Linked DNA regions of Geotalea uraniireducens. The protein of the gene in region 1 interacts with the protein of each later gene in a pairwise test. Links are inferred from orthologs where the notes say so. Each region holds a gene or a part of one and is shown on either strand. Other genes may lie near its edges. The genes, in order: eno and rpe.

What was found.
Region 2: the proteins of eno (region 1) and rpe interact in binary tests that used the Escherichia coli proteins (3 or more experiments, as listed by UniProt). The link is inferred for Geotalea uraniireducens from one-to-one orthologs.

The regions. Positions count from the first base shown.
Region 1 is NZ_AP027151.1:1,549,185-1,564,674, forward strand. Bases 10,241-13,205 are described here. They hold eno (phosphopyruvate hydratase), read right to left. Parts: upstream 12,386-13,205; coding sequence 11,096-12,385; downstream 10,241-11,095. Other genes in these bases: QMN23_RS07320 (nicotinate phosphoribosyltransferase), read right to left, coding at 10,241-10,933; QMN23_RS07330 (HD family phosphohydrolase), read left to right, coding at 12,639-13,205. In the rest of the region: tRNA 2-selenouridine(34) synthase MnmH, read right to left, coding at 1-907; QMN23_RS07275 (class II fructose-bisphosphate aldolase), read left to right, coding at 1,075-2,361; QMN23_RS07280 (hypothetical protein), read left to right, coding at 2,419-2,673; QMN23_RS07285 (HD domain-containing protein), read left to right, coding at 2,685-3,476; QMN23_RS07290 (tRNA (cytidine(34)-2'-O)-methyltransferase), read right to left, coding at 3,522-3,992; serA (phosphoglycerate dehydrogenase), read left to right, coding at 4,170-5,798; QMN23_RS07300 (hypothetical protein), read left to right, coding at 6,154-7,044; QMN23_RS07305 (cytochrome c3 family protein), read left to right, coding at 7,041-7,622; QMN23_RS07310 (3-deoxy-7-phosphoheptulonate synthase), read right to left, coding at 7,703-8,770; pncA (bifunctional nicotinamidase/pyrazinamidase), read right to left, coding at 8,890-9,489; more of QMN23_RS07320, read right to left, coding at 9,503-10,240; more of QMN23_RS07330, read left to right, coding at 13,206-15,047; rRNA maturation RNase YbeY, read left to right, coding at 14,944-15,396; QMN23_RS07340 (diacylglycerol kinase), read left to right, coding at 15,404-15,490. UniProt on the Escherichia coli protein: Catalyzes the reversible conversion of 2-phosphoglycerate (2-PG) into phosphoenolpyruvate (PEP). It is essential for the degradation of carbohydrates via glycolysis.
Region 2 is NZ_AP027151.1:4,080,929-4,096,270, forward strand. What follows is about bases 5,238-8,054. They hold rpe (ribulose-phosphate 3-epimerase), read left to right. Parts: upstream 5,238-6,221; coding sequence 6,222-6,887; downstream 6,888-8,054. Other genes in these bases: rsmB (16S rRNA (cytosine(967)-C(5))-methyltransferase RsmB), read left to right, coding at 5,238-6,195; QMN23_RS19140 (CoA pyrophosphatase), read left to right, coding at 6,925-7,524; QMN23_RS19145 (diguanylate cyclase), read left to right, coding at 7,568-8,054. Outside these bases: QMN23_RS19105 (GntR family transcriptional regulator), read right to left, coding at 1-248; QMN23_RS19110 (potassium channel family protein), read left to right, coding at 413-1,468; QMN23_RS19115 (sugar phosphate isomerase/epimerase family protein), read left to right, coding at 1,461-2,231; cls (cardiolipin synthase), read right to left, coding at 2,232-3,662; zinc metalloprotease HtpX, read left to right, coding at 3,936-4,790; more of rsmB, read left to right, coding at 4,849-5,237; more of QMN23_RS19145, read left to right, coding at 8,055-8,497; QMN23_RS19150 (endonuclease III domain-containing protein), read right to left, coding at 8,483-9,151; glnE (bifunctional [glutamate--ammonia ligase]-adenylyl-L-tyrosine phosphorylase/[glutamate--ammonia-ligase] adenylyltransferase), read right to left, coding at 9,148-12,327; mtnA (S-methyl-5-thioribose-1-phosphate isomerase), read right to left, coding at 12,324-13,364; Asp-tRNA(Asn)/Glu-tRNA(Gln) amidotransferase subunit GatB, read right to left, coding at 13,374-14,813; Asp-tRNA(Asn)/Glu-tRNA(Gln) amidotransferase subunit GatA, read right to left, coding at 14,846-15,342. UniProt on the Escherichia coli protein: Catalyzes the reversible epimerization of D-ribulose 5-phosphate to D-xylulose 5-phosphate.

The DNA.
Region 1 (15,490 bases):
AATAGTGGTGGATCAGCCCCTCCATGAACGGCTCCAGTTCCCATCGCTCCAGGTAGCCGCCGATTTCTCCCCCCTTGTCCCCCAGTTTTTTCCTGATCCGGCCCAGCGCTTCCACCATCCCGGCGCGATATTCCGGCCGGCCGTACTCTTCGATCAGCCGGGCAACGCGTGTGGCGAGCGATGCCTCGCACCAGATTTTCACGCTGTTGGCCATCGTTTCGTAGAGATTGCCCGGTAGCGACATCTTGCCGATCCGGCGGCTTTCTCCTTCGAGGATGATCGGGCTGGTTGCCGGCAGCAGGCGAAAGGCATTCCAGAGCAGGGTCTCGAACCGCTTCTGGGAAAGCTGCTGTTTGAGACCCAGCTCGCCGAAGGCCGAGCCCCGATGACAGGCGAGCCCTTCCAGGTCGATCACGGAAAACCCTTGTTCGGCCAGGCCGAGAATGAAGGTGGTTTTGCCGATCCCGGTCATGCCGTGGAGCACCACCAGCGGGGCGGGGGGTGAAAAGGGGCTGAAAAAGGAAACCACTGCGTTGCGGAACGATTTGTATCCCCCTTCGAGTTGGAGGGCGTAATGACCGGTAAGGTCGAGAATGGAGACGACGGTCTTGCTTCTGAGGCCGCCGCGCCAGCAGTAGACGAGAATCGGCCGCCCGGCCGCGGCGGCGGCGATCGTCTCGACCAGTTGCGGAAAGCGGGGGGCAGTCAACTCCAGACCGCGACGGCGGGCCTCGTGGGGCCCGGTCTGCTTGTAGAGGGTGCCGATCTCGACCCGCTCCTCGTTGGTGAGCAGGGGAACGTTGATTGCGCCGGGGATATGGTCTTCTTCGTACTCAAGCGGGGTGCGCACGTCGACAATCAGGTGGCTGTCGACGAGGGCGGGGCTGAAAGGGACGGTTTTGATCACACTCTTCTCCTTGCAAAGCATTTCATTATACGACCGGATAGCGTCCGAATGCAAGACTGGCGGTGACGGACGTTCCCCTTCCGACTTGCTTTGCCGAGGGTTACATGGTAATAATGGAAAAATTTTTGTCTACTCAAATAATTTCACTTCGACTAAAGGAGGATGCAATGACTGCACAGTACTCAGCCGATTTCGAAAAGGCCCTCCAGGTTGGCCGTCCCCCCAACATCCAGCAGCTGTTCCCCAACTCGAAGGCGTTGATCGTTAGCGGCAAAGTGATCGACCGGGCCATGCTCGCCAAGGGGAAAGCCATCGCCATGGCCGCCAACGGCCGGAACTACTTTGTCGTCCGGGGCGTGCTACAGGCGGCACAACGGGCCAATTGCCCGGTTATCATCGAGATCGCCAAGTCCGAGGGGGGACAGAAGGCATACTGTGCCGTCAATTACTGGAATATGGCGCGGATCGTCGACGCGCTCTGCAACGAACTCGGCATTACCGTGCCGGTCGCCATCCACGCCGATCATTATGGGATCAAGGGCGACAAGGACCTTGCCGCCGCCAAGGTGGAGATCCCGACGATGTTCGAGGCGGGGATCACCTCAATTGCCATCGATGCCTCCCATCTCCCCGACGACCAGAACCTGCTGGCCAACCTGGCAATCAACCCCTTTATCCCGAAATGGGCCGGCCTGGAGACAGAAGTAGGGGAAATCAAGGGCAACCAGGGGCTCTCAACCGTCGACGAGGCGAAATTCCTGATCCAGGGGCTCAATGCCTATGAAATCTTCCCCGACTGGATCGCCCTCAATAACGGTACCACTCACGGGCTTGAGGCGTCCGATGCCGGCATCCAGGTCGGTCTGACCGCCGAGATTCACCATGCTCTTATGCCCTACAAGGTGAACGGCGCTCAGCATGGCACTTCCGGCAATAGTTCCGAGCGGTTGCGCGAGATTGCCGGCAAGACGGCCACCACCAAGGCCAACGTTGCTACGGCGCTGCAGATGATCTCCTGGGGGCTGGAAGTCAACGATTACGGCAATGCCCAGCTGGATGCCGCCGGCAATTTCATCAAGGTGCCGGGCGAGGGGATGAGCGAAGAGCTATGGGCCGAGATGGTCGCCTATGCCACCGAGAAGGGATGGAAAAAGGGCGACTACAAGAACCTCAACCTCCCCTTCGAGAACAAGCTGCTGGCCCAGCCGCGGGAGATCCGCGAGCGGATGGCCGCCCGGGTCGAGGCGTTCGCCTACAAAATGATGACCGAGGTGCTCAATGCCGCCGACACCGCACCGTTGGCGCTTGCGGCGATCCTCAATGCCAATTCGGCCGATGTGGGGCCGAAAGGGAGCCTCCTTGAGGACCCGGCGTACTGGACCAAGGAGCATATCCTCGAGCGGGCGAAACAACTTGCTGGCGACAAAGGTCCATCCGGCAATTTCGACGATTAAGTTCAACGGAGGATGACAGGAGGGGGCGGCGACGTCCCCTCCTGCCGTATCGAGCCCATGAAACTTTACCGCAGGGAAAACTCCCCCCTTAAACGCCCCTTCGTGACCGTCGGCGCCGTCATCGGCCTCCTGGCGAGCGGCTGGTATCTTTACTGCGATTCCCAAGGCACAACTCTCTTTGGGGCGGCAAAGGCCGCCGAGCCGGCCTGGAAACTGGCCATGAACGTGCTTTTGATCGTCTTCGCCTGTAGCTACGTCGCCAATCTGCTCCGCCGTTACCTCGAACTGCTGCGCGGCGCCAAGCGGGGCTGACCGGGCGCGTTATGGAACCGAGCCGTCTGGACAGCTTCAGGGCGTGGTTCGCCGACTATTGCCGCTCCTTCTACAGTGCCGATGAGGCGGACAATCGCAATATCCGCCTCAAAGAGATGCATACCTACCAGGTCTGCGCCATCATGGAGCGGCTGGCCGTTGCTCTTGCCCTGCCGGAAGACGACCGGCTGCTGGCGGCGGCGGTTGCCCTGTTCCACGATCTCGGCCGCTTCGAGCAGTATCGCCGGTACAAGACCTTCAAGGACGCCGCCTCCCTCAACCATGCGACCCTCGGTGCGCGTATCCTGACCGAGCAGCGGGTGCTCGAACCTCTTTCCCCGGAAGAGCGGCTGCTGATCGGCAAAGCGGTGGCGCTGCATAATGTCTTCCGCCTGCCGGATGCTCTTGACGAACGGAGCCTCCTTCACCTCAAACTGATCCGTGATGCCGACAAGCTCGATATCTGGCGGGTCTTTTGCGAGTATTTCGACCTGCCGGCCGGGGAGCGGCCATCGGCGGTGGGGCTTGGCTTTGCCGATCTGCCGGAATGTTCGGCGGCGGTGATCGATGCGGTTAGTCGGGGGGAGCTGGTGAACCTGACGGCGTTGCGAACACTCAACGACTTCACGCTGCTCCAGTTGTCGTGGGTCTACGATCTGAACTTCGGGGAATCGAGCCGGCTGCTGATCGAGCGCCATTACCTGGAGCGGCTGGCGGCAACCTTGCCGGACAGCGCCGAGGTGCGGCAGGCGGTGGCGGCGGTGCGGACGTATGCCCGACGGTTCGGCGGAGTGGCCGGCTAGCGGTGGCGTTGGCGCCGGGGGAGAAACCGCAGCCGAACGTCACTCCTAGTCGAGTCTGCCGATCTGGCGCAGTGCCTCGTAGAGGACGATGCCGGCAGCGGTGGAGAGATTGAGACTACGAACCTTGCCGAAGATCGGAATCCGGATCGTGTTCTCCCTGTTCGCCCGGAGCAGTTCCTCGGGCAGTCCCTGAGTTTCCTTGCCGAAGACGATGAAGTCCCCTTCCCGGAATCCTGCCTGAATGTGCGTCTTATCCCCTTTTTTGCTTGTGTAGATGAAACGGCTGTCGGGGTAGCTCTGTTGCAGGGCGGCGAGGTCGTCCCAATAGCGGATTTCCACCTCGCTCCAGTAGTCGAGTCCGGCCCGCTTCAGTTGCCGGTCGTCGGTGGAGAAGCCGAGTTTTCCCACCAGATGCAGGACGGTGCCGGTGGCGCCGCAGAGACGGGCGATATTGCCGGTATTCGGCGGGATTTCCGGTTCGACGAGGACGATGTGGAACGGTTTTTCGTGGGGCATGGTTCTTTCCTGAGACGGCCGGTGTGTATACCGGACGCCGGGGGTCGCTGGCCTTGCATTTTTCGCACGGCGGGTCTATTATTATCGCTTCCGTTCGTTCCGACAAGGCATTTTATTCCCACCGCGGGGTTCATGCGGGCATAAATCCGGAAAATTCACTCTGACAAGGGAGCAACAATGAAAGTCATCGTTACCGACGAGGTGGCCCAGGAAGGCCTGGCGCTTTTGGCCCAGGATCCGCGGGTCGAGATCGATGTGAAGCTGGGGCTGAAAAAGGACGAATTGCTGGCGATCATCGGCGAATATGACGTTATCATCACCCGAAGCGGCACCACCGTCGACAAGGACCTGCTCGATGCTGGGAAAAAACTGCGCATGGTTGCCCGCGCCGGTGTCGGGATCGACAATGTCGATGTGGATTATGCCAGCTCCCGCGGAGTGATCGTGGTTAACGCCCCGTTCGGCAACACCAACAGCGCGGCGGAGCACGCCATGGCCCTCCTTTTGTCGTTCTGCCGCAATGTCACCAAGGCTAACGCGAGTCTCAAGGGGGGGGAATGGAAGCGTGCCCCGTTTACCGGCGTCGAGCTGAAGGGGAAAACGGCGGGGGTCATCGGCCTCGGCAAGGTCGGCGGCCGGGTGGCGACCCGCCTGAAAGCCTTCGAATGCGAGGTCCTTGCCTGTGACCCGTACATTTCCGTCAAACGGGCCCACGACCTGGGGGTCAAGCTGGTTTCCCACGAGGAAGTCTACAAAAATTGCGATATCATCACTCTCCATACCCCGTTGAACGACGAAACCCGCAACATGATCGGCGAGCGGGAGATTGCGCTGATGAAGGATGGGGTGATTCTGATCAACGCCGCCCGGGGAGGGATCATCAACGAAGCGGCGCTGCTGGCGGCATTGAAGAGCAATAAGGTCTATGGCGCCGCCGTCGATGTCTTCAGTCAGGAACCGCCCCGGACCGAGGTCCTGACCGAGCTGATCGCCCAGGAGCGGCTGGTTGTGACGCCGCACCTCGGGGCCAATACGTTTGAGGCCCAGGTGAACGTGGCGGTGGACGTTTCCAAGGAGATCCTCCATTACCTGGACGATCAGCCGCTGGAAAATGCCGTCAATATTCCCCGCTTCGACATGGCACTGATGGACCAGATGCGGCCGTTCCTCAACCTGATGAGCATTATGTGCGATTTCGGCATCCAACTGGTCGACGCCAACCTGGAAAAAGTGACCTTCGGTTATGCTGGCAATATCGCCCATTACGACTGCTCGCCGCTGACCGTCTGCGGGCTGTCGGCGCTCCTCAACCGGCGGGTCGACCAGGACGTCAATATGGTTAACGCCACGCTGGTAGCGGAGGGGATGGGGATTGCCGTCGAGGAAACCAAGAGTACCCAGACCGATGCCTTCTCCAACCTGATCACCCTGATCATTGAAGGGCAGGGCGGGAAGCGGCGCACGGTTTCCGGCACCCTCTTCGAAGGGGCGCCGCGAATCGTCCGCCTCCGGGACTACTCGATGGACTTCGCTCCTGCCGAACACATGCTGCTTCTCAACTACAGCGACCGGCCGGGGATGATCGGCAAAATCGGCACCATCATGGGCGAGCACGACATCAATATCGCCTCGATGAACCTGGGCCGGCGGGAGGAAAAGGGCGAGGCGATGGTTATTCTTTCCCTTGATTCCGCGGTTCCGGCCGAGGTTGTCGAACTGGTGCGCACCGCCACCGAAGCCACGTTCATTAAGGCGTTGCACATGCCAGGAGCGAAATGCCAGCGTGGCTGCGGCTGCGGCATCTGAGGCGAACGCCAACGCCTGCCAGTCGGTCCGGGAGCGTTGGGGGACGAGTCGTACCGTGGTCAGGGTGGTTTTGCCGGCACGGAAAAATTACCACGAGAACGATGGCGGTCGGTGCATTGGCACCGCCATGTCGAGATGATCACCAAGGGGCCGCATTATGTGGCCCTTTCTTTTTGCGACGTTGTGTCGGTCGGTGCAAAAAAAACACTGTTGCTGCATATTTTGCACTTGTCGGGACGCGGCTGGTGGCCGACCGGCCACGGTACGACGTGTAATCTTCACAAGTTGACGCCAGCCCGCCCAACGGCACGGTCTTTGACTCTTCTCCGATATATCGATTTACAGGGGGAGGGCGATGGGACGTACGGTTGGGGTAGGATTGGTTTTGGGAATGGTGCTGCAGGCAGCCGTTGCCGCCGCTGGCAGCGGAGATCGTTTGGTTTCACCCGTCAGACTCGCGGTTGCCGGCAAGGGAACGCTGCTCGTTTCCGACTATCGACAGAAAGCGGTGCTGGTGATTGATGACCGCTCCCTGGCAGTCAGACGGCGGCTTGCGGTGACAGGTCGGCCGTTGGCGGTCGGTTGGGCAGCGGGACGTCTCTATGTCGGCAACGAAACGACCGGGTTGGTAGAGGTCTATAATGAGGGGGGGAAACTGTTGACCCGTTTCGGTGAGACGGGGGCGGTCCCCAGTGACCTGGCGGTAGATGCCGGAAGCGGGGCGGTGTTTGTGGTCGACAGCGCCGCGCGACTGGTCCGCGTCTATGACGGCGCGGGGAACATCCTCCGCTTCATTGGTGGGCCGGCGGCGGACAACCGGCTGTATCGACCGACCGGCATCGTGCTGGATGAAGCGGGACAACAGGTGCTGGTGAGCGACTTCGGCTCCCCGGAGGCCGGCATCGCCCCGCGGGTGATGGTTTACGATTATGCCGGCGCTTTCCGGCGGCTCATCCCCGGGACGGTGAACAGCGGCATGCTTGGTTCCATCTCCCTCTTTTCCCGGCCGCAGGGGATGGCCCTGGACGGCCGGGGCCATCTTTACCTGGTCGATAGTCTGTTGGGGCAAGTGCTGGTGCTCGATCTTCAGAGCGGCGCCCTGGTGAAGACGATCGGCAGTTTCGGCACCGCGCCCGGCGAATTGCAGCTTCCCCTCGATGTGATCATTGACGGCGACGGGGCAGATCTGCTCGTCACCAACAACCGTTCGGGACGGATCGAACGGTTCTACGGGGGGGCGCTATGAAACGTTGGCGGGCACTATTCCCGGGCGTCGGCATATTCTTCTTTACAGCTCTGCCGGGACTCGTGACGGCGGACCGGGCGGAGGCGCTCCTTCCCTCCCACAACTGCGCTTACTGCCATGCGATCCATAACGCGGCCGGCGAGACCCTGCTGAACAGCGACGTCGTTGAGACGCTCTGCTTGACCTGCCACGGACCGGCCGGCATCTCGTCCCTCAAGGCCGACATTCATACTGACAGCACGACGGCGCCGACCTTCCGGCAGAGCTGCCGCGATTGCCACGATCCCCACGACAACCTGCCGAACTGGTTGGGGGGGACCAATATCAAACTGACCGGCACCGTGCAGGATGAGTCGGGGCTGGCGTTGATCGCCACGCCCAACAGCGGCATACGCAACGTCATCTTCGAAAACCGGACTTCATTCATCCAGGGCGCCCCCTATTACGACGGCGTCTGCGAAACCTGCCACACTCTGACGGCCTTCCATCGCAACAATCCCAGTGGCGTCCATAACCACAAACTTGGCACCACCTGTACGACGTGTCATGATCACGCCAACTATTTTCTTCCCCGCTAGTTATTCCGGACCGGTTGCCCGCATATAAAAAAAGCCCCGCTTAGGCGGGGCTTTTTTTATATGCGGGGGAAAAGCCGTGATCAGGTGTGGAGCGGCCGGCCGCCACACGCTTTGAGCCGGTCGTGGGCCTCGCGGAGAATCAGTTCCGTTGTCGGCCAGTCGATGCATTTGTCGGTGATGGAGACGCCGTATTTCAACTGCGAGAGGTCCTTGGGGATCGGCTGGTTTCCCTCTTCGAGGAAGCTTTCGATCATGACGCCGGAAATGGAACGATTGCCGGCCACGATCTGGTCGACGACCGACTGGAGGACCTCCGGTTGTTTCTCGTGACGTTTTTCCGAGTTGCCATGGCTGCAGTCGACCATGATGGTTGGGAACAGGCCGCCTTTCTCCAGCAGTTCTTCGGATTTCTTGATGTCTTCGGGGAAGTAGTTGGGTTTTTTTCCTCCCCGGAGCACGATATGGACGTCGGGGTTGCCGGTGGTCTGGATAATGGAGCTCTTGCCCTCCCGGTTGATGCCGAGGAAACTGTGCGAATGAAGCGCCGAATTCATGGCGTCGATGGCGATCTGCAGGTTGCCGTCGGTGCCGTTCTTGAAACCGATCGGGAAGGAGAGGCCGCTGGCCATCTCCCGATGGGTCTGGGATTCAGTGGTGCGGGCGCCGATCGCACCCCAGGAGATGAAATCGGCCAGGTAGTCCGGCGTAATCGGATCGAGCATCTCGGTGGCGATCGGAAGGAGCTGTTCGGTGATTTCGGAGAGAATCCGTCGGGCAATGCCGAGCCCTTTGGAAATCTGGTGGGTGCCGTTCATATCCGGATCGTTGATCAATCCTTTCCAACCGATGGTGGTCCGGGGTTTTTCGAAGTAGACCCGCATCACGATGAAGAGCTGGTTGGATAGTTCATTGGCCAGCCTGGCCAGCCGGCCGGCATAGTCGAGAGCTGAGGCCGGGTCGTGGATCGAACAGGGGCCTACCACAACCATCAGCCGGGGGTCTTTCCCGCGAAGAATGTTCTTGACGTGAGTCCGGCTGGCGTTGACGAACTCCGCACCCTCTTCCGACTGGGGAAACACTTGCCGCAGGTCCGCCGGGGCGATGATGGGGGTGATGCTCTTGATTTTCAGGTTGCTGGTTCTGACCATGGTCGACATTCCCTCGTTCACGCTGATAGTTCCTTTAAATGCGCAAATCTAGCGCTTTCACCGGGAAAAGTCAAAAGGAATGTGGGTGATCACTCATCTCCCGGGTGGGGGGGGCAGGTCTACGGCGCCAGGTTGCTCTCGACCTGGGCATACGTGGCCCGCGCCGCTCCGGCCGCGACCATCTGCTCGATTGCCTTGTTCGAGTCGCCCGGCGCGAGGTCGACCCCGCGGACGGCGTCTTCCAGGAGCGTCACCGACAAACCGTAATGCAACCCTTCGAGAACCGTTTCCTTGACGCAGTAATCGGTGGCGAGGCCGCCAACGTAGATTCTGGTGATGCCGCGCTTCTCCAGTGCTGCCGTCAGGGGCTCGCCCTGTTCCGTCATCGCCTGGAATGCCGAATAGTCGTCGCGGCTCGGGTCCATTCCCTTTGACAGGACGATGGCTTCGGCGGGCAGCTGCAACCCCCCGTGAAAACGGGCTCCATCGGAATGCTGAATGCAGTGGACGGGCCAGATGCCGCCGAAATCCCGGAAATGAGCGGTGACAGCGGGGTGCCAATCGCGGGAGGAAAAAACCGGGGCTCCCAGCCGGTGGAACAAGTCGATGTACCGGTTGAGTACCGGGACGACCGCATCTCCGTCCGGTACGGCCAGACTGCCGCCGGGGCAGAAATCGTTCTGCACGTCGACGATGATCAGGGCGAAAGCGTTATGCATGGCCGAATCTCCTTCAGCGGTTTGTCGTTTGTGCTTCTTCCATCAGCCGTTGTCGCAGCTCATTGAGGCCCCGGCTGATGGAAACCTTGTATTTATGCGGATTGATGAAACGGAGGCACCCCTGGGGGAGGTGGGCCAGCTGGGCGACGGAACGGTCGGCCAGTTCGTCAAGACTGTGAGCTGGCACGGCAGTTTTACGCCCCCCTTCCATGACAACATCCCGCAGTTCGATGAGGCGGGCGTTCGGGGCGATGGTGACATGCTGGAGCGGATTGGTCGGGTCGTAGACGGTGTCCCCCGGCGCAATCTCCTCACCGGCGAGGCAGATGATGTCCTGGATGAACGAGCCGTCGGACGCTACCGCCCGCAACAGGCGCTTGCGGTCGGGGAGGGTGGCTTTGGCCACGTCGCTGGTCACCTTTAGTTTCGGCCGGTCGCCGATCCGCACCAGTTTGTAGACTCCCCCCAGTGCGCCCCCCCCCTCGCCCGAGCAGGTGGCAAGCTTGGTGCCGACGCCGTATATGTCGACTTGGCCTCCTTCGCTGCGGATCGATTCGATCACCAGTTCGTCCAGCTCGTTGGAGGCGACGACCTTTACCGCCGGAAAGCCCGCTGCATCGAACATCCGCCGGGCTTCGCGGCTGAGGTAGGCGAGGTCGCCGGAATCGATTCTGATTCCCAATAGCTCATACCCCTGTTCACGCAGTTCGCGGGCTACGGTGATGGCGTTGGGGATGCCGCTCTTCAGGGTGTCGTAGGTGTCGACGAGCAGGACGCATTCAGCGGGGAAGACCTCGGCGTATTTGCGGAAAGCGGTCAGTTCGTCGGGGAAGGCCATGATCCAGCTATGGGCGTGGGTTCCCTTGACCGGTATCCCGAGAAGTTTCCCGGCGAGCACGTTGCTCGTGCTCCGCACCCCGCCCACGTAAGCGGCCCGGGCAACGCTCAGTCCTCCATCGGGGCCCTGGGCGCGGCGCAGACCGAATTCGAGGACGGTGGCGCCGGCGGCCGCGTGATTGACCCGGGCCGCCTTGGTGGCGACCAGGGTCTGGAAATTGAGGATATTGAGCAGCGCCGTCTCGACCAGTTGGGCCTGGGCGAGCGGCGCTTCGACTGTTACCAGCGGCTCATGGGCAAAGACGGCTGTTCCTTCCGGCACAGCCGTGATCGTACCGGTGAACCGGAAGCCGCGGAGAAAGTCGATGAACCGTGGGCGGAATATGCCGAGGCCCTGGAGATATTCGAGTTCGTCCTCGGAGAACTGGAGATTTTCCAGATAGTCGAGGGCGGAAGCGAGCCCGGCGAAAATCGTGTAACCGCCATTGAACGGGTTGTGGCGGAAGAACAGGTCGAAGACGGCCGGTTCGTCGGTCATCCCTTCTTCCAGGTAGCCCGCGAGCATGGTTAGTTCATAAAAGTCGGTCAACAGCGGTGAATAACGCATGAATCCTCCTCGGCCCGTCCCCCCGGTCCGCCTGCGCCATGCCGGCCGGCAGCCCGGTAACAGTATAACAAATTTCCCAAAATGAAAAAAACGGGGGAGCTGCGGCTGCAGCTCCCCCGTTGGCGCTGAATGCGTTCCGGGCGGTTTAGCCCGGGCGCGGACCTACTTCTTCAGGTTGTAAAACACCCCCGACCCGCCAAAGATGGCGGTGCTGCCGAGTTCATCCTCAATTCGCAGCAGCTGGTTGTACTTGGCGACCCGGTCGGTGCGGCAGAGGGAGCCGGTCTTGATCTGCCCGGCGTTGACCGCTACGGCAAGATCGGCCAGGGTCGTGTCCTCGGTCTCTCCGGAACGGTGCGAGATGACGGTGGTATAACCGGCCCGCTTGGCCGTTTCGATCGCATCGAGGGTTTCGGTGAGGCTGCCGATCTGGTTCAGCTTGATCAGGATCGAGTTGGCGACCCCTTTGGCGATCCCTTCCTTGAGAATCTTGGTATTGGTGACGAACAGGTCGTCGCCGACCAGCTGGATTCGCTTGCCAAGCCGCTCGGTAAGCTTTTTCCAGCCGTCCCAATCGTTCTCCGCCATCCCGTCCTCGATGGAAACGATCGGGTACTTGTTCACCAGGTTCTCGTAGAAGTCGACCATCTGGTCGGCGGTCTTTTCCGGCTGGGCCTCGTTCTCCAGGAGGTATTTGCCATCCTTGAAGAGCTCCGAGGAGGCGACATCCAGGGCCAGGAGCACGTCTTCGCCCGGCCGGTAGCCGGCCTTGGCGATCGCCTCCATGATAACTTCAAGGGCCTCTTCGTTCGACTTGAGGTTCGGGGCGAAGCCGCCTTCGTCGCCGACGGCGGTGTTGTAGCCCTTCCCTTTGAGGACGGCTTTCAGGGCATGGAAGATTTCGGCGCCCATCCGCAGCGCTTCCGAGAAGCTCTTCGCGCCGGCCGGCATGATCATGAATTCCTGGATATCGACGTTGTTGTCGGCGTGGGCGCCGCCGTTGAGGATATTCATCATCGGCAGGGGGAGTTCCTTGGCATTGCAGCCGCCGATATACTGGTAGAGGGGGAGGCCGATCTCTTCGGCAGCCGCTTTGGCGACGGCCAGCGAGACGCCGAGGATGGCGTTGGCACCGAGGTTGCTCTTGTATTCGGTCCCGTCCAGGTCGAGCATCTTCTGATCGACGCCGACCTGGTCGGTGGCCTCCATGCCGATAATCTGCTCGGCAATGATGTTGTTCACGTTATCGACCGCCTTGAGAACTCCCTTGCCCAGGTAGCGCCCCTTGTCCCCGTCCCGCAACTCGAGCGCTTCGCGCTCGCCGGTGGACGCCCCGGAGGGAACGGCCGCTCTTCCCATGGCTCCGGACTCGAGGAACACCTCGACCTCAAGGGTCGGGTTACCCCGGGAATCCAGGATTTCCCTGGCGTAAATATCGGTAATTTCGCTCATTTCTGCCCCCTTTCACGCAATGTTAGCACCGGTGCGCCGTTGCACCGAAACAGCGAAGATATATAACAGACCCGGGCAAAAATGGGAATACCTTTAATTTCCCGCCCCTCCCGGCCGGGGGCTGATTGACCGGCATCGTGCGAATAAGTTGACAGCGTGTAAATATGAAAGCTATAGTAAAATTTTCAGAATTGCGAGAGACGCCGACGCGCGCCGGATTGGCCCGTCGAACCAGGAATAAACAGACTCAATCATGCCCTCCCCAAGCGGCAAAACTGATCAGGATTCACGGGGCTCCCTGGCCCTTCCCCTCGGGCGCATGCTGGACAATCTCCTCGAGCGATTTTCCAGTTCGCGTCATGAGGTGAGAAATCGCCGCATCCTGCTGCTCCTTACCGCCCTGTTGCTGACCCTGTTCATTCTTCCCCGCCAGGAATTCCGTTCCGTCCATTACAAGACCGGCGACATCGCTTCCTCCGATATCCGGGCTACTCAGGATTACCTGCTCGAAGACCGGGGCCTCACCGAAAAGAAGCGTAAAGAGGCTGAAGTTGCAGTGCCGTACGTTTACAGCTTCGACAGCCGGGGAGTTGAAGAGGTGGTGGGGCGGTTTCAACAGGCGCTCTCCCTGCTCAAGGAGTCAGCGACCGGCACTGCCCCGCCGGACCGGCCGATCGGCGCTGCCCTGAAGGGCATTTTCGGCGACGAGCTTTCGCCGACGGAAGTCGCCGTCCTGATGCATCTCGGCGCGGATAGCAATTTCTTCGATCAGGTACGGCTCTTGGCCGAACGGTTTGCCGGGCAGAAAATCGTTGCCGACAAGCGCACCTTCGATGCCGATAGCGCCCATGGCATCACCATTGTTGACTCTGCTACCGGCAATCCGCTCGAGATGAACGATTTGACCGTTTCGCCGCTCGATCCCGCCGACGTGGCGGCGAAGATCAGGACGCTGAAAGTTGTCGTCAACGGGATCCCGGCCCACGAGATAGCCACTCTCAAGGAGTTGGTCGTGAAGGCGGTCCGGCCGACACTGGTCTTCAACCGCGATTTGACCGACCGGGCAGTCAAGCGGGCCCGGGACGATGTCCGGCCGGTGCTGCTCCAAGTGAAGCGGGGCGAGATGATTGTCCGGGTTGGCGAGCGGGTGACGGAGGACCAGGCGCAGAAACTGGAGATGATCTTCGCCGCCCGTCACGGCATCAATAATTTTTTCTCCAGTTTCGGCCTGTTCGGCTTGATCCTGGTGCTGTTCTACTTCCCTTACCGGTTTGCGCGCAAGAATATCCGCAAATTCAATCCGAGTACCAAGGACCTGCTGCTCGTTTCGCTGATCACGATCGGCGTCTTCGTGCTGCACAAGATCGCCCTGGCCGTTTCCGCGGCGATGGGGACCCCGTTCCCCGCCATCGATACCAACGACTATTTCTACATCTTCCCCTTCGCTGTGGGGCCGATGATCATCCGGATCATCCTCAATTCCGAAGTGGCGATGGTCTATGCCGCCATTACCGCACCGCTGCTCGGAGTGATGTTCGGCAACAGCCTCTTCGTGGTCATTTACGCCCTGCTCGGCGGGGTGGTTGGCGCCCACGGCGTCCGGCACTGCAAGGACCGCGGCCGGATCTATACCGCCGGCCTCAAGGTAAGTGTGGTCAATTTCGCCATGGCGCTGTCGTTCCAGACGATGAACGAGAGTTTTCTCTCGATGCAGACGTTCTACTGCGCCGCCTTTGCCCTGGTCGGGGGGATCGTCTGTGCGGCCATTGTTATCGGGATCATCCCGATGATCGAAACGGTTTTCCACTATACTACCGATATCAAGCTGCTCGAACTTTCTAACCTCAATTCGCCGATCCTTCGGGAACTGATGATCCGCGCTCCCGGTACCTATCATCACAGCGTGCTGGTCGGCAATCTGGTGGAAGCCGCCGCCGAGGCGATCAACGCCAATCCGCTTCTGGCGCGGGTGGCGGCCTATTACCACGATATCGGCAAGATCAGCAAGCCGCAGTATTTTATCGAAAACGTCGGCGGCGGTGAGAACCGTCATGATAAGCTGTCGCCGAACATGAGCGCCCTGATCCTGATCTCCCACGTCAAGGAAGGGGTGGAGCTCGCCCGGGAACACCGCCTCGGCCGGTCGATCATCGATATTATCCGTCAGTCGCACGGTACGGCGCTGATCAAGTTTTTCTACCAGAAAGCCCAGAACTGCACCGCTGAAGGCCAGGCCCTGGACGATCGCGATTTCCGTTACCCGGGCCCGAAGCCCCAGACCAGGGAAGCGGGGTTGGTGATGCTGGCCGACTGCGTCGAAGCGGCGTCCCGGACCCTTACCGATCCGACGCCGTCCCGGATTCAGGGGATGGTGCAGAAGATCATCAATAACGTGTTTATCGACGGCCAACTGGACGAGTGCGAGCTGACCCTGCACAACCTCCACGAAATCGCCAAGAGCTTCAACCAGATACTGGCCGGAATCTATCACCATCGGATCGACTATCCGGAACCGGCCTACAAGGAAAAGGAAAAACAGCCTGGAGGCAAAAAAGTCAGTGAAAGTAGCGATAACGAACCGGCAAAGGCGCCACCCGGTCCCGACGAAGGCCCTAAGAAAGGTAGCGGAGAGGATCTTAAGCGCCTTGGGATATCCCGATAGCGAGCTGTCGCTGGTGATTACCGGCGACCGCGGCATCCGGCGCGTCAACCGCGAGTACCTGGGGAAGGACCGGCCGACCAATGTCATTTCCTTTGCCATGAACGAGGGGGAGTTTGGCGGGGTCAATCCCGAACTGCTCGGCGATGTGATCATCTCGGCGGATACGACGGCCCGCGAGGCGGAAGAAGGGGGGCTTCCCTTCTGGCATCGGCTTTGTTTCCTGGTGATCCACGGCGTGCTTCACATTACCGGTTATGACCACGAGCGGAGCGGAGAAGCGGAGGCCCGCCGGATGGAGGCGAAAGAGCGGGAACTTTTCGCCCTGCTGGAGGATGAAGCGCTTGTCTGATGCCGAAATGCCCGATAGCGGCGCGGGATGTGGCAATCCCGGCGCGGGCAGGGCAGGGGCTCCGGAGAAGCCGACCCGGTTCATCGATTCGGTC
Region 2 (15,342 bases), 2.5 Mb from region 1 along the record:
TCTTCGACGTCCTTGGGGGAAAACGAGGTAACGACCGCCCCTTTCCGGGGAATGACCGTCAGGTATCCTTCAGATTCCAGCTGCCGGAACGCCTCGCGAATCGGCGTCCTGCTGATGCCGAACCGCTCGGCCAAATCCGGCTCGGCCACCTTTTCCCCGGGCCTGAGGGCGCCGGTGAGAATGGCGTCGCGAATAGTCTCCAGGATTTTTTCCCGGAGGGTCAGATGCTTCTCGATGGCTTTTTTCATGGATTTTCTCCAGAGCGGGGCTGCCTAATTGTATACAGTATACAATATTTGTCAAGTACGAGTTAAGGGGCGCTTAAAAAAAGCGCGGCAACTCCGCTCGACATCCTTCATTCTTGCCATTTCGCCTGGCCGATAGTATCTTTAGCGCGAAAGGACCGCTGAGCATGGATCCCGTCCGCCATCTCAAAATTTCCGTCGCCATCCTGGCCGCGCTTATCACCGGCGGAACGATCGGCTACATGTCACTGGAGGGATGGAGCTTCCTCGACGCCCTCTACATGACGGTCATCACCCTCGGCACGGTCGGGTTCAAGGAAGTGCACGATCTCGACGCTGCCGGCAAGCTGTTCACCATCGGACTGATCATCTTCGGCGTCAGCGTTCTCGGCTACATCGTCGGCAGTCTTGCCCAGATCATGTTCGAGGGGCAGTTTCAACGGATCATTGGGAGGAAAAAGGTGGAACGAAAGATCGACGCGCTCCATGACCACTACATCATCTGCGGCTATGGCCGGATCGGCGCGCTGATCTGCCGCGAATTCGCCGCCCGGCCGCTGCCGTTCGTCGTGATCGAAAAGGGGAGCGAGGTCGTCAGCAAGCTTGAGCAGGAGGAATATCTCTTCCTGCGCGGCGACGCCACCGAGGACGACACGCTGCTTCGGGCCGGAATCAAGCGGGCCAAGGGACTGATCTCAGTGGTCACTTCCGACACCGAAAACGTCTATATCACCTTGACCGCCCGCGGTCTGAATCCCGACCTCTACATCCTGGCCCGTTCGGGTGAGGACGGCTCGGAAATCAAGCTGAAACGGGCCGGCGCCAACAAGGTAGTGTCGCCGTACCAGATCGGCGGCAGCAGGATGGCGCAGGCCATCCTCCGCCCCAATGTCGTCGATTTCATCGAGATCGCCACCGGCCGTGAACATCTCGACCTGCAGATGGAGGAGATCCGGATTCCCGAAAAATCGCCGTTCATCGGCGAAACCCTCGTTACCTCAGGAGTGCGCAAAGCGACCGGGGTAATCATCGTCGGGATCAAGAAGGCCACCGGCAAGATGGTTTTCAACCCCCATTCCCATACCAAAATCGAAGCCCTCGACACCCTGATCGTCCTCGGCGAACCAGGCGAGATCACCAAGCTGGAACAGCTGGTTTCCTGCGAATCCTGCGCCGATTCAATCATCAACCACGACACGAAAGAGCCCCATGACCATGCGTAATCGCGTTTATGCCCACGTTCCCTATCCGATGCTGGTGGAAAATCTGCAAACGATTATCAGCCGCCAGCTCAATCCGGAAATCTTCTTCCCCGGCGAAGTTCTCGACAGCCTGATCCCCGAGGAGGTCGGCACCGTTGCCCAGACATTGGCCGCGGCCGGAATCCGCTGTACCTTCCACGCTCCGTTCATCGACCTCAACCCGGGCTCGGTGGAACGCCTGATCCGCGAAGTGACCAGGCACCGGCTCGACCAGGTCCTCAAGGTCGCCGCCATCCTCAAGCCGGACGTCATCGTCTTCCATCCCGGCTACGACCGCTGGCGCTACGGGGAAAACCAGGAGCGCTGGCTCGCCCACAGCATCGAAACCTGGCAGGCGGTAATCGCCAAGGCGGAGCCGATCGGCTGCACGGTGGCCGTAGAGAACATTTTCGAGGAAGAGCCGTCAACGCTCCGGGCACTGTTCGAAGCGCTCGACCACCCGCAGTTCCGCCACTGTTTCGATATCGGTCACTGGAATCTGTTCCACAAGGTGGGGCTGGAGGAGTGGTTCGCCGAACTGGGGAGCTACATTGCTGAAACCCATATTCACGACAACCGGGGAACACGGGACGACCACCTGCCGTTGGGGGAAGGAGCGATCGACTTCGACCGTTTCTTCGCCCTGATGGAGCAATACGCGCCGAATGCCGCCTGGACCATCGAGGCCCACTGCCGGGAGGCGTTAGACCGGGCGCTGGTCAATCTTGCCGCCTATGCAAAGTAATCAGAGGTAGGGAGAAAAGAGCTTTGCCGTGCTGTCGCGAAGTTTTTCGGACAGCGGCCGGCTATCCATCTCGGCCAGGGTCACTTCGCGGGACTTGGCGAGGGCGGCGGCAAAATGGCGCGCCAGCCGGCCGCTCAGCTCCCGGTCGTAGACTTCCAGGTTGAGTTCGAAGTTAAGGCGGAGACTGCGGGGATCGAGATTGGCGGAGCCGATCAGGCTCCAGAGCCCATCGACGAGCAACAGCTTGGTATGGACGAACGGCGGCGGCTGGTAGAAAACCCGAATCCCTTGCTGCAGCAGTTCCCACAGGTAGGCCCGGGTCGCCCAGTGGACGTAGGGGAGGTTATTCCGTTCCGGCAGAATGAGAGTTACCTCCACCCCGCGCAGCGCCGTGGTTACCAGGGCGGCGATCAACGTTCGGTCCGGAATGAAGTACGGAGTCATGATCCGCACATGGCGGGTGGCACGGGAGAGGGCTCCCAGCAGAATCCATTGCAGCTTGCGGAACTCCTTGTCTGGGCCGTCGCCGATTGCCCGGGCCAGCGCTTCCCCGGTCGGCGGCACCGCCGGGAAATACCGCTCGTCATCGAGCAATTCGCCGGTGACGAAGTGCCAATCCTCGAGGAAAACCCGCTGCAGCTCTCCCACCACCGTCCCTTCCACCACAAAATGCAGATCCTTGACGGCCGTCGGGTCCGGCCGGTTGACCAGATGCCGGTCCCCAATGTTCATCCCACCGGAATACGCCTTGAGACCATCGACTACCAGCAGCTTCCGGTGACTGCGGAGATTCATGTAGATTCCCTGCCGCAACGGCAGAAAGCGGGCGACCTGGATTCCAGCCCGCTCCAGGAGCTTGCGGGCGCGGGGAAAGGAATACTTTTCGCCGATCCCGTCGATGATCACCCGCACGGTCACCCCGCGCGCGGCCGCGGCGGCCAGGGCAGCGATAAAACGCCGGCCGGTGCCATCGGTATCGAAAATATAGGTGGAAAGGTGAATGGAATCCCGGGCGGCGGCAATGGCCGCCAACATGGCCGGGTAGGCTTCTTCGCCGTTTTCGAGCGGCTCGACCCGGTTGCCGCCAACCAGCGGCGCGCTTACCACCCGGTCGGCCAGCCGGCGGAGTTCGCCCATGTATTCGGCCCCTGGGGGCATGACAATTGCCGCATCGTGCTCGGGAAAGGCACGGAAGTATTCCGAGCCGGCCAGCCGCCGCCCGCTCTCCTGCCACTTGCGGGCCCGGCGGAAAATCCGGTTGACCCCCATGCTCCAGTAGGACAGGGCGCCGATGAGAGGAATGGTGAGACAGATAGTGATCCAGCCGAGCGCCGAACGGGGATCACGCTTCATGATCAACGCATGCCCGGCGGAAAGGACGGAGAAACCGGCCACGATCACGACGGCTATGGCAAAGAAGAGATGGTCCATCTCGTTTCGGCTCCTCTCCCCCTGTACGCCGCTTGAGACGACCGGTGGGGAATGCCGCTTACGCAGCAGTTGTCACCTTTTACCGTAAAAGTACTTCAGATTCAACATGAGAGGCACCTTAACGACAAATTCCCTGTCGATTCGGCAGGTTAATTGGCCCGACCGGGCCACGGCAGATCCAGGGACGGGCTCCTTGAAGTTTTGCCGGCGAATACCTATAATGAAGCGGTAGCAGTGTTCGCTATTCTCTCGACACCAAGGAGTACCAATCATATGAATACCTTACGCACAACCTTACTCATGGCACTGTTGACGGTGCTGCTGGTCCTGGCCGGCGGCGCCATTGGCGGCAGGCACGGCATGGCTTTCGCCCTGGTGATGGCCGCAGTGATGAATTTCGCTTCCTACTGGTTTTCCGACAAGATCGTCCTGGCCATGTACGGCGCCAAAGAGGTGAGCGAGGCGGAAAACCCCGAGCTGTACGGGGTGGTTCGTCAGCTTGCCCTGCAGGCAGCCATTCCGATGCCACGGGTTTATGAAATCCCTTCCGACACCCCGAATGCCTTTGCCACCGGCCGAAATCCGGAGCATGCGGCAGTTGCCGCCACCACCGGCATCATACGTATCCTGTCCCGCGACGAGCTGCTCGGAGTGATGGCCCACGAACTGGCGCACGTCAGACACCGCGATATTCTCATCTCGTCTATCGCCGCCACCATCGCCGGCGCAATCACCTATCTCGCCAACATGGCCCAGTGGGCCGCAATCTTTGGCACCGGCCGGGACCGCGACGACGAAGGGGGCGGTGCCGGCATGCTGATGATGGCGATCATCGCCCCGATTGCCGCCATGCTGATCCAGATGGCGATCTCCCGCTCCCGCGAATACGCTGCCGATGCCGGCGGCGCAGAACTGGCGGGCAACCCACTCTACCTGGCCAACGCCCTCCGCAAACTGGAAATGGCGAACCAGCAATTGCCGATGGACGCCAACCCGGCTACCGCCCACATGTTTATCGTCAACCCGCTGCGCGGTGGCGGGATCATGTCGCTCTTCTCGACCCACCCTCCCATGGCGGAGCGGGTGCGGCGGCTGGAAGAGATGGCCTATGGCCGGCACAACCACTGATCGCCGACGTACCCCAGGCTGATCCGCCGCAGTCAATAACCATTCACCGGGAGCAACAGTGAACCGTCCAACACCGCGCCGCCTTGCCTACGACATTCTGTTGCGGGTCGACCGGGATCGTGCCTTCGCCGAACCGCTCATCGACCACGCCCTTTCCCGCAACCTCCTGCAGGGCGCGGATCGCGGCCTCTTGACCGAGCTCGTTTACGGGGTGCTGCGGCGGCGGGCCACCCTCGATCACCTGATCGACGTCTTTTCCTCGACCAAAGCCGCCAAACTGGAACGGGCCGTCCTGCTCCTCCTCCGTCTCGGCCTGTACCAGCTCTTCTTCCTCGACCGGATTCCCATTTCCGCCGCGGTCAACGAAACGGTCAACCTGGTCAAGGTGCTGGCGCCCCGAGCCACCGGGCTCGTCAATGCCATTCTCCGTCGGGCCGACCGGGAGCGGGCCACGGTCCCCTATCCCGACCGAGAGGTAGACCCGGCGGGCTTTATCGCCCTCCGCTATTCCCAGCCGCGCTGGATTGTCGAACAATGGCTTGGCCAGCTCGGGCCCGCGGAAGCGGAACTACTGGCCGCCGCGATGGCCGAACCGGCTCCGCTGACCGTGCGCGTGAATACCCTGCGGATTTCTCGCGATGCATTGGCAGCGCGCTGGAGCGCGGCCGGGATCGATGCCGAGCCGACCCACTTTGCCCCTTGCGGCCTCCGGCTCCGCTCGCGGCTGGCCGTCCCCCAGTTGCCGGGCTTCCAGGAGGGGCTTTTTACCGTCCAGGACGAGTCTTCCCAGCTTGCCGCGCTGTTCCTCGCCCCCCGCCCTGGCGAGCGGGTGCTCGACGCTTGTGCGGCGCCGGGGGGGAAGGCGACCTATCTCGCTCAACTGATGGAGAACCACGGGGAAGTTTTCGCCTGCGACAGCGCCGGGCAGAAGTTGCGGTTGATCGAGGAGACCGCCGACCGGCTCGGCATCACCATCATTCACACCGCCCAGGCCGACGCCGCTTCGTCCCCTCTCCCCGCCGCCGACGCCCCTTTCGACCGGATTCTCATCGATGCCCCCTGCTCCGGCCTCGGTGTCCTGCGCCGAAATCCGGACGGAAAATGGTGGAAATCGGCCGCCGATGCCGGCCAGCTCGCGGCAACCCAGCGGGCGATCCTCAACCATCTTGCCCCCCGGCTGGCGCCGGCCGGCGTCCTCCTCTACTCGACCTGTTCCACCACCCAAGAGGAAAACGAGGCGGTAATCGCCGATTTCCTTTCGCAGCACGGCGATTTTATGTTAGAAAACTTGCACGAATTGTTTCCCGATTTTACCGAGCTCTTCACTGCGACAGGCTGCTTCCGGAGCTGGCCGCACCGGGACGGGATGGACGGCTTCTTCGCCGCCCGGCTGCGCAAGCGGTAATTTCTGTTGATACCCGTGGAGGATTCATGAAAAAGATTGCCCCATCCATCCTGTCCGCCGACTTCTCGCGCCTCGGCGATGAAGTGCGTGCCGTTGCCGAGGCCGGCGCCGACTATATCCACATTGACGTGATGGACGGCCATTTCGTGCCGAATATCACCATCGGCCCGCTGGTCGTCGAGGCAGTGCGCCGGGTGACCGACCTCCCGCTTGACGTTCATCTGATGATTGCCGACCCGGACCGTTACATCCCCGAATTTGCCGCCGCCGGTGCCGATATCATCGTCTTTCACGCCGAAGCGACACCGCACAGCCACCGGACCATCCAGTTGATCAAGTCGCTCGGCAAGAAAGCCGGCATCTCGCTCAATCCGGCAACGCCGCTCTCGGTCCTCGACTATATCCTCAACGACCTCGACCTGGTGCTGCTGATGACCGTCAATCCGGGCTTTGGCGGTCAGTCATTCATTGAGGCCTGCCTGCCGAAAATCCATGCACTCCGGTCGATGCTCGACCGTCACGGCTGCGAGGCGGAGCTTGAAGTCGACGGCGGGATCAAGATCGCCAATATCGACCAGGTGTCCCATGCCGGTGCCGACGTTTTCGTCGCCGGCAGTGCCGTGTTCGGCAGTGACAATTATGCAACGACGATAAAAGAGTTAAAGCGACGCGCCAAAGAGCCGATACTGTAACTACGCGTCCAGTAACTTATTTCAGGCAAATCCAGCTATGCAGGCAGTGCTGTTTGATCAGCAGGAATTACTGACGAAAATACGGGCAGCCCTGGCCGCCCGCACCCGGGTGCCGTTGGCCGCGGGGCCGGTCCCGGCGGCAGTGCTTCTGCCGTTGTTCTTCCGGGGCGGCGAACCTCACCTGCTGCTGACCAAGCGGACGGAGCGTCTGAATCATCATCGCGGGGAAATTTCGTTCCCCGGCGGGGTGCGCCAGCAGGAGGACCGTAACGCACAGGCAACGGCACTGCGCGAAACCTGGGAAGAAGTGGGAATCCGGCCGGAGGACGTGGAGATCCTCGGCGAACTGGACGATTTCTACTCAATTCACAACTATCTGGTAACTCCGTTCGTCGGCTTGTTCCCCGCCGACTACCGGCTGCAGCCAAATCCGGCCGAAATCGACCGGCTCATCACTCCCCCGCTGGCCGGCCTTCTCGATCCCGGTCGGTTCAGGGTTGAAGACTGGACGTGGCAGGGCCGGCACCAGCCCGTCTATTTTTATTCGTACGGCGAAGATGAGATTTGGGGGCTAACCGCGGCAATCATCAAGCAGTTTCTTGACTGCGTCTTCCCGCCGCCCCGTTCCGCCCCGTGAACATGCAATGCAGATTGCCACCGGCATGGAGAACCGCACCGCTATGGAGAGAACCGTTCTCATCATTGATGATTCAGAAACCCTTCGGGATGAAATTCGCCGGATCGTCAGCGAGGTATCCCTCTTCACCTCTTATCTGGAAGCAGGAGACGGCCTCGACGGTTTCAAGAAACTGTTGAACAACAAGGTCGATCTGGTGCTCTGTGACCTGGAAATGCCGCGGATGGACGGCTTCCGCTTCCTGTCGATGACGCGGGCTCGCGAAGAATTCCAGGATCTGCCGGTGATCATCCTGACCGGCAAGGAAGACCGGGAAACCAAGATCAGGGGGCTGGAACAGGGAGCCTCCGACTTTGTCACCAAGCCCTTCGACGCCGGCGAACTGGTGGCCCGGGTCCGGGTGCAGATGAAGATGAAGGCGCTGCAGGATGAGCTGAAACGCTCTAACGAACTTCTCCGGACCCTGTCGATTACCGACCCGCTCACCCACCTCCACAATCGCCGCCACCTCATGGAAATGGTCGACAAGGAGTTTCACCGGGCGGCCCGCAAGGGCGGAGCCCTCTCGCTGATCATCCTCGACATCGATTATTTCAAGAAGGTCAATGACACCTACGGCCATCAGGAGGGTGACCGGGTCCTGGCCAGCCTGGCGGAGATCGTCCGCGCCCGGTTGCGCAGCTACGACATCGCCGCCCGTTATGGGGGAGAGGAATTCGTCCTGCTCCTGCCGGAAACCCCACTGGGCGAAGCCAGGACGATCGCCGAACGGCTTCGCCTGGAAGTCCAGGATCACGTCTTCGGCGGCCGGTTGCAGAACAATGTGCTGACCATCAGCCTCGGTGTCGCGACATTTCCCTCGTCCTGCGTCGAGAGCGTCGACTCGCTGTTCCGCCAGGCCGATGAAGCGTTGTACCGGGCCAAGCAGGGGGGGCGCAACCGCGTGGAATTGATGATTTCAGGGGATACATAGCAGGTGCAGGGCGCAGCCGCTGCAGCGCGGCTTCTTCCGGCAATGCGCCTTGCAATGTTCGACAATCAGGGCGTGGTATTCGTTGAACAGCTGCGGATCGTTCGGCAGGTTCTCCATGAACAGGGCACGGACCTCTTCGTAACCAGCCGTCGGCACCGCCAGTCCGAGCGCGGCTAAGAGTCGCTTCGTGTAGGCATCGACGACAAACGTCGGCTTTCCCCCCGCATAGAGGAGGATCGAGTCGCAGGTTTCGCGGCCGATTCCCCGGACCCCAAGCAAGGCTTCCCGCAGTTCGCGCCAATCTCCGGCAAACATCCGCGCCAAATCCCCTTCGTAACGAGCAAAGAGAAACGCCACGAACTCCTTTAGACGGACACTCTTGACATTGAAAAAGCCGGCCGGCCTGATCACCTCGGCCAGGTCCCTTACCGGCACCGCCCGAAGCGCCCCGGGCGTCAGCAGCCGAGCCTCTTTCAGGTTGGCGATCGCCTTCTCCACGTTTCCCCAGTTGGTATTCTGGGTAAGGATCGCCCCGACGCAGACCTCGAATGGCGTCTCCGCCGGCCACCAGTACCGGGGGCCGTACTGCTGGAAGAGCAGCTCATAAATCTGCAGCAAGCGGCGCGACGGCCCCTCGCTGGACTCCCTGCTCACTCTTCACCGCCCCCCATGATGGTGTCATAAACCGCCCGCACCGCCTCGGTGGTCCGCTCGTACTCGTTCAGCAGCGCCGTGCCGGGGTGACGGAGCTTCGGATCGTAGCCGAGCCGGCGGGCCAGCTTGTCCAGATATTCCCGGGAGCCTCCCAGGTCGTTAATAGAATAGTCGTGAATGAGCCGCAGGCGGTTTTCCAGCCGGCGCAGGAACTTGTAGCCGGCCTGCAGGACCGTCGACTCCTCCTCGCCGATCACGTTGCAGAGCCGCATCGCTTTCAACGCGAGGAGAGTGTTGGTACTCCTGACCTCGGGGTGGTGGCGGCCATGGCAGAGCTGCAGGTACTGGACGAGGAATTCGATGTCGACGATGCCGCCCCGACCGGTCTTGATGTTGTAACTCCCCGCTTTCTCCTTAGCCAGTTCCACTTCCATCCGGGTCCGCAGCCGGCGGATCTCCCGGCGGACCGTATCATCGGCCCCGGCGCCGTAGACCGTTGCCCTGATCACCTCCTCGATGGCCCGGCGCAGTCGCTCGTCGCCATAGACGACACGCGCCTTGGTCAGCGCCTGCCGCTCCCAGATCTGGGCTTCGTCGCGATGATAGTTGCGGAACGACTCGATGGAAGTGACAAGGGGGCCGGCATTGCCGGAGGGGCGCAAGCGGGTATCGATTTTATAGACATACCCTTCACGGGTCAGGGTGGTCAGAATGGAGATGATCTTCTGGCCGAGCTTGGCAAAATACTCGTGGTTGCTGATCTGCTTCTCCCCATCGGTATATCCCTGACGATCGTAAATGTAGATGATGTCCAGATCCGAGTGGTAGTTGAGTTCGTTCCCCCCCATCTTCCCCATGGCAACCACGGCGAAGTGGGCCTGGCGCTCGTCGCCGTCGGCGTCGCGGAAAATGGGCCGCCCGAAGCGGGCCAGTTCCTTCTTGGCCAGCCGGCAGGCAGCGGCCAGGCAGACTTCGGCCAGCCCGGTCAACTGGTAGGTCAGTTCCGACTGGCCGAGCTTGCCGTAGATGTCGTTCATGCCGATCCGCAGGAACTCCTCGCAGCGGTAGCGCCGGAGCACGTCCAGCCGTTCCTCCAGGTCTTCGGCGGTATCGAGCATCCCGTTCAGCTCCATCTCCATCGCCTCCCGGTCCTTGATGTAGCTGGCATAGGAGCGGGCAACGAGGCCGTCGAGCAGTTCCGGATGGCCGATGAAGATCTTTGAGAGGAATTCGGAGGTGCCGAACAGCGACACCAGCAGCCTGAGGATCTCCCGATTCTCGGCCAGCAGGGCATAGACGGCGGAACGGCTGCCGACGGCGCAGAGGAACCGTTCCAGGTTATTGAGGGCCAGGTCCGGATCGGGGGAGGCAAAAATCTCCTGCAAGAGGAGCGGTGAGATTTTTTCCAGCAGACGCCGGGCCCGTTCGGTCAGCGGAGTCCGGGTTGGACCATCCCGGAGCAGCAGCAGGTTTTCGTAAGCGGCATCGACATTTTCGAAATGTCGTTCGGCAAGCATGTCCTTGATGTAGTCGGGATCGGCATTCCGGTCGAAAAAGTGGAGAATCTCCGGCTTGACCTCCTCCTTCAGCTTTTCATCGCGGGAGAGGAAAAGATCGCCGTAGATCGCCGAAACCCGCCGGCGATGCTGTTCGAGCTGCTCCGAAAATGTCGCCAGGCCATTGCCGCGCCGATAGCCGCAACGGCGGGCCAGGGCCAGCAGCTCATCCTCTTTCCTCGGCAGCGAATGGGTCTGCCGTTCCTGGACCACTTGGATGCGGTGCTCCACCGTCCGGAGAAAGCGGTACGCCTCACTGAGGGCCGAGGCGTCCTCGTCACTGATCAACCGAGCATCGCGCAGCGACTGCAGCGCCTTGAGCGAGTTCCGCTCCCGTAACTGCGGGTTGCGGCCGGCATAGACCAGTTGCAGCGCCTGGATAAAGAATTCGATCTCGCGAATCCCGCCCCGGCCGAGCTTGATATTGTACTCCCCCTCCCGTTCCCGGGCCAGCGAGGCGTCGATCTTCTTCTTCATCGCCATCATGTCCTCGATCAGGTTGTAATCGAGGTATTTCCGGTAGATGAACGGTTCGATCGCCTTGAGAATCTGCTCGCCGAGGGAGATGGAGCCGGCCACCGGCCGCGCCTTGAGCATGGCGACCCGCTCCCACGACTGTCCCCAGTACTCGTAATAGGTCGCCGCCGAGCGAAGGGAGCAGGCGAGGTCGCCGCTCTTCCCCTCGGGCCGGAGTCCGAGATCGACCCGGAAAACGAAACCGTCGGCGGTCACCTGGGAAAGCGCCTTGGAGATCATCTCTCCCAGCTTGGTGAAGAAGGCGTGCAGCGACAGCACGCCTTTCATCCCCCCCTGGCCGTCGGGAACGCCGGCAGTTTCGCCCTGATCCGACGAGTAGAAATAGATCAGGTCGATGTCCGAAGAAAAATTGAGCTCGCGGCCGCCGAATTTCCCCATCCCCATGATGGTCATTTCGGCCTCGCGGAGGCCGTCCGGGGTCCGCATCAGCGGCAGACCGTGCTCCGCTACCAGCTTGGCCCGGGCCACCTCGTAGGCAATCTGCAGCGAAGCGGCCGCCAGGGAGGAGAGCTCGGCGGTCACCTCTTCCAGGGGTGCCAGGCCGACCAGATCGCGCGCGGCGATGCGGAGGATCTCCATGAATTTGTAGCGGCGCAGCAGGGGGAAAAGCGCCGGATAATCGACGTCGGCGGGGAGTTGGGCGCGGAGCAGGCCGAGCATCTCCCGCTCGCTCCGCCGGAGGTCGATCGCTTTCTTGGCAAACAGCTGATGGAAATAGGAGGGATCGCGGCAGAGGATGGTAACGAGGAACGGCGAAGAGCCGCAAACGGCGAGGAATTGAGCCAGCCGCTCCTTCCGGTTGCAGACCGCCAGCAACTCGTCCCGCTCGACGACACCGCTCACCCGCTCCAGGGCATTGAGCGCCATGTCCGGTGACGGCGTCGCCAGCGCGGCAACGGTCACCGTGCGGAGGAGGTGATCGGGAAACACCTGCTGGAGCAGGCGAAGGTTGGCGACAGAGCGGCTGGCATAGGCAAAGCCCCGCTCTTCCAGGAGTTCGACCAGCAGATGGTCGTTGGCGACGCCGGGGTCCCCGGCCAGCGCTTCGTCGAGCCGGCGGGCGAAGTCGTCGTTGCGGCTCATGGTTCCACCAGTGCCCGCAGTCCCTGCCGATAGTCGCCGCGGACCACCCCTTTCTCGGTAATGATCCCGGCAATGTAGCCGGCAGGCGTGACGTCAAACGCTGGATTGCGCACCCTGATCCCTTCCGGGGCCACCGGGAAGCCGTGGAGATGGGTGACCTCCCGGGCATGGCGTTCTTCGATCGGAATTTCGTCGCCGCTGGCCAGCGAAAGATCGAGGGTGGTGGTCGGTGCCGCTACATAGAAGGGGATGTTGTTCTCCTTCGCCAGCACCGCCACGCTATAGGTCCCGATTTTGTTCGCCGTGTCGCCGTTGGCGGCAATCCGGTCGGCCCCCACGACGCAGCAGCTGATTTCGCCCCGCTTCATGAAAAAGCCGGCCATGTTGTCGGCGATCAGGGTAACGGGGATGCCATCCTTCATCAGCTCCCAGGCGGTGAGCCGGGCGCCCTGCAGCCAGGGACGCGTCTCGTCGGCAAAAACCTGGATATTCTTTCCCGCCTCGTGGGCGGCGCGGATCACCCCGAGGGCGGTACCGTAGCCGGCCGTTGCCAGCCCGCCGGCATTGCAATGGGTAAGGATCGTCGCCCCGGCGGGGATCAGCTCGGCACCGTGCCGGCCGATCGCCTTGCAGAGCGCCAGGTCTTCCTCTTCGATCCGGATCGCCTCCTCCTTGAGGATGGTCCGCAGTTGATCGAGAGTCCGGTCGCGGTTGGCCTCGGCCACCCGTTTCATCCGCTCGATGGCCCAGAAGAGGTTGACTGCCGTCGGCCGGGTCCGGGCCAGGACTTCGCAGACGTTGTTCAGTTGCTGGAGAAAGGACTCGTGGGTATCGGCGATGATCTCCCGGGCGCCGAGGGCCACCCCCATCGCTGCCGCCACCCCGATCGCCGGGGCGCCGCGAATCACCATCCCGCGGATCGCCTCGGCCACACTTTTATAATCGACGTATTCGACATAGACCTCCTCGCCCGGCAGCCGGGTCTGGTCGATCATCACCACCTTGTCGTCGCGCCATTCAATGGTTCGAAATGACATGATTACTCCTCAGCCCTTGAGTTTCTTCAACAGCAGCTCGTTCACCACCGCCGGGTTCGCCTTCCCTTTGCTGGCCCGCATCACCTGGCCGACGAAGAAGCCGAAGACCTTCTCCTTGCCGCCGCGGTACTCCTCCACCTGCCCCATGTTGGCGGCCATGATCTCGTCGATGATCTTCTCGATGGCGCCGGTGTCGGAAACCTGGACCAGCCCCTTTTCCTCCACGATGGCCTCCGGGGCCTTGTCGCTACTCCACATCTCGTCGAAGACGGTCTTGGCAATCTTGCCGGAGATGGTCCCTTTCTCGATCAGCTGGAGCAGTGCCGTCAGTCGGGCCGGCGCCACGGGACAGGCGCCGATTTCCAGGCCGGCCTCGTTGAGCGCCCGGGTCACCTCCCCCATCACCCAGTTGGCCGCCGTCTTGGCCGGGGCCCCCGCCGCCACGCAGGCTTCGAAATATTCGGCCAGCTCACGGCTGGCAACCAGCACTTCGGCGTCATAGTCCGGCAGCCCCAGCTCTTCCCGGTAGCGGAGCCGCTTGGCCTCGGGAAGTTCGGGCAGCGCCAGCCGGACATCGGCCACCCAGTCGTCGGAGATGACCAGCGGCACCAAATCCGGATCGGGGAAGTAGCGATAATCGTGGGCTTCTTCCTTGCCACGCATCGAGCGGGTCTGGCCGGTGCCCGGGTCGAACAGTCGGGTTTCCTGGACCACTGTCCCCCCCTCTTCGATCAGCTCGATCTGCCGCTCGATCTCGTATTCGATCGCCTGTTTGACGAAGCGGAACGAGTTGACGTTCTTGATCTCGGCCCGGGTGCCGAACTGGCCGGCACCGACCGGCATCACCGAGACGTTGGCATCGCAGCGGAAACTCCCCTCTTCCATGTTGCCGTCGGAAACGCCGAGATAGACGACGATCTGGTGCAGCTTTTTCAGGTAGGCCACCGCCTCGTCGGCCGAGCGGAGGTCCGGCTCGGAAACGACCTCCAAGAGCGGTGTGCAGGCACGGTTGAGGTCAACCCCCGAGCCGTTCCCCAACTCCGGCACATCGGCATGGACCAGTTTGCCGGCATCTTCTTCCATGTGGATCCGGGTGATGCCGATCCGTTTCGTCTCCCCTTCGACCTCGATATCCAGATGGCCTTCCTGGCAGATCGGCAGCTCGAACTGGCTGATCTGGTACCCCTTCGGCAGGTCGGGATAGAAGTAGTTCTTGCGGGCGAAAACCGAGCGGGGGGCAATCCGGCAATTGGTGGCCAGACCGGCCCGGATGGCGAATTCGACGACTTTCTTGTTGAGGACCGGCAGCGCTCCCGGCATGCCGAGACAGACCGGGCAGGTCTGGCTGTTCGGCGCCGCGCCGAAGGTGGTCGGGCAGCCGCAGAAGATCTTGGTATCGGTCTTCAGCTGGACGTGAACTTCAAGGCCGATGACAGCTTGGAATTTCATGAGTCAACTCCGGGAATTGGATAAAGGTCGCGTCAAAGGGCAGCGTGCCGCTGGTGCCAGGCCGTCGCCTGCTCGAAGGCATGGGCGGCGCGCAGGATGGTCTCCTCGCCGAACGGCCGGCCGACCAACTGGAGGCCGATCGGCAGCCCGGCAGCGGAAAAGCCGGCCGGCACCGAGATGCCGCAGGTTCCCGCCAGGTTGACCGGGATGGTGAAGATATCCGACAGGTACATCTGCAGCGGATCGTCTACTTTTTCGCCGATCTTGAAAGCCGGGGTCGGCGCCACCGGCGTGAGAAGCAGGTCGACGCTCTCGAAGGCCCGGCTGAAGTCCTGCATGATCAGGGTCCGGACCTTCTGCGCCTTCAGGTAGTAGGCGTCGTAGTAGCCGGAAGAGAGGGCGTAGGTGCCGAGCATGATCCGCCGTTTCACCTCGGCGCCGAACCCTTCGGCCCGGCTCTTGCGGAACATGTCGAGCAACCCTTCGGCAGTCGCCGTCCGGTGGCCGAAGCGGACCCCGTCGTAGCGCG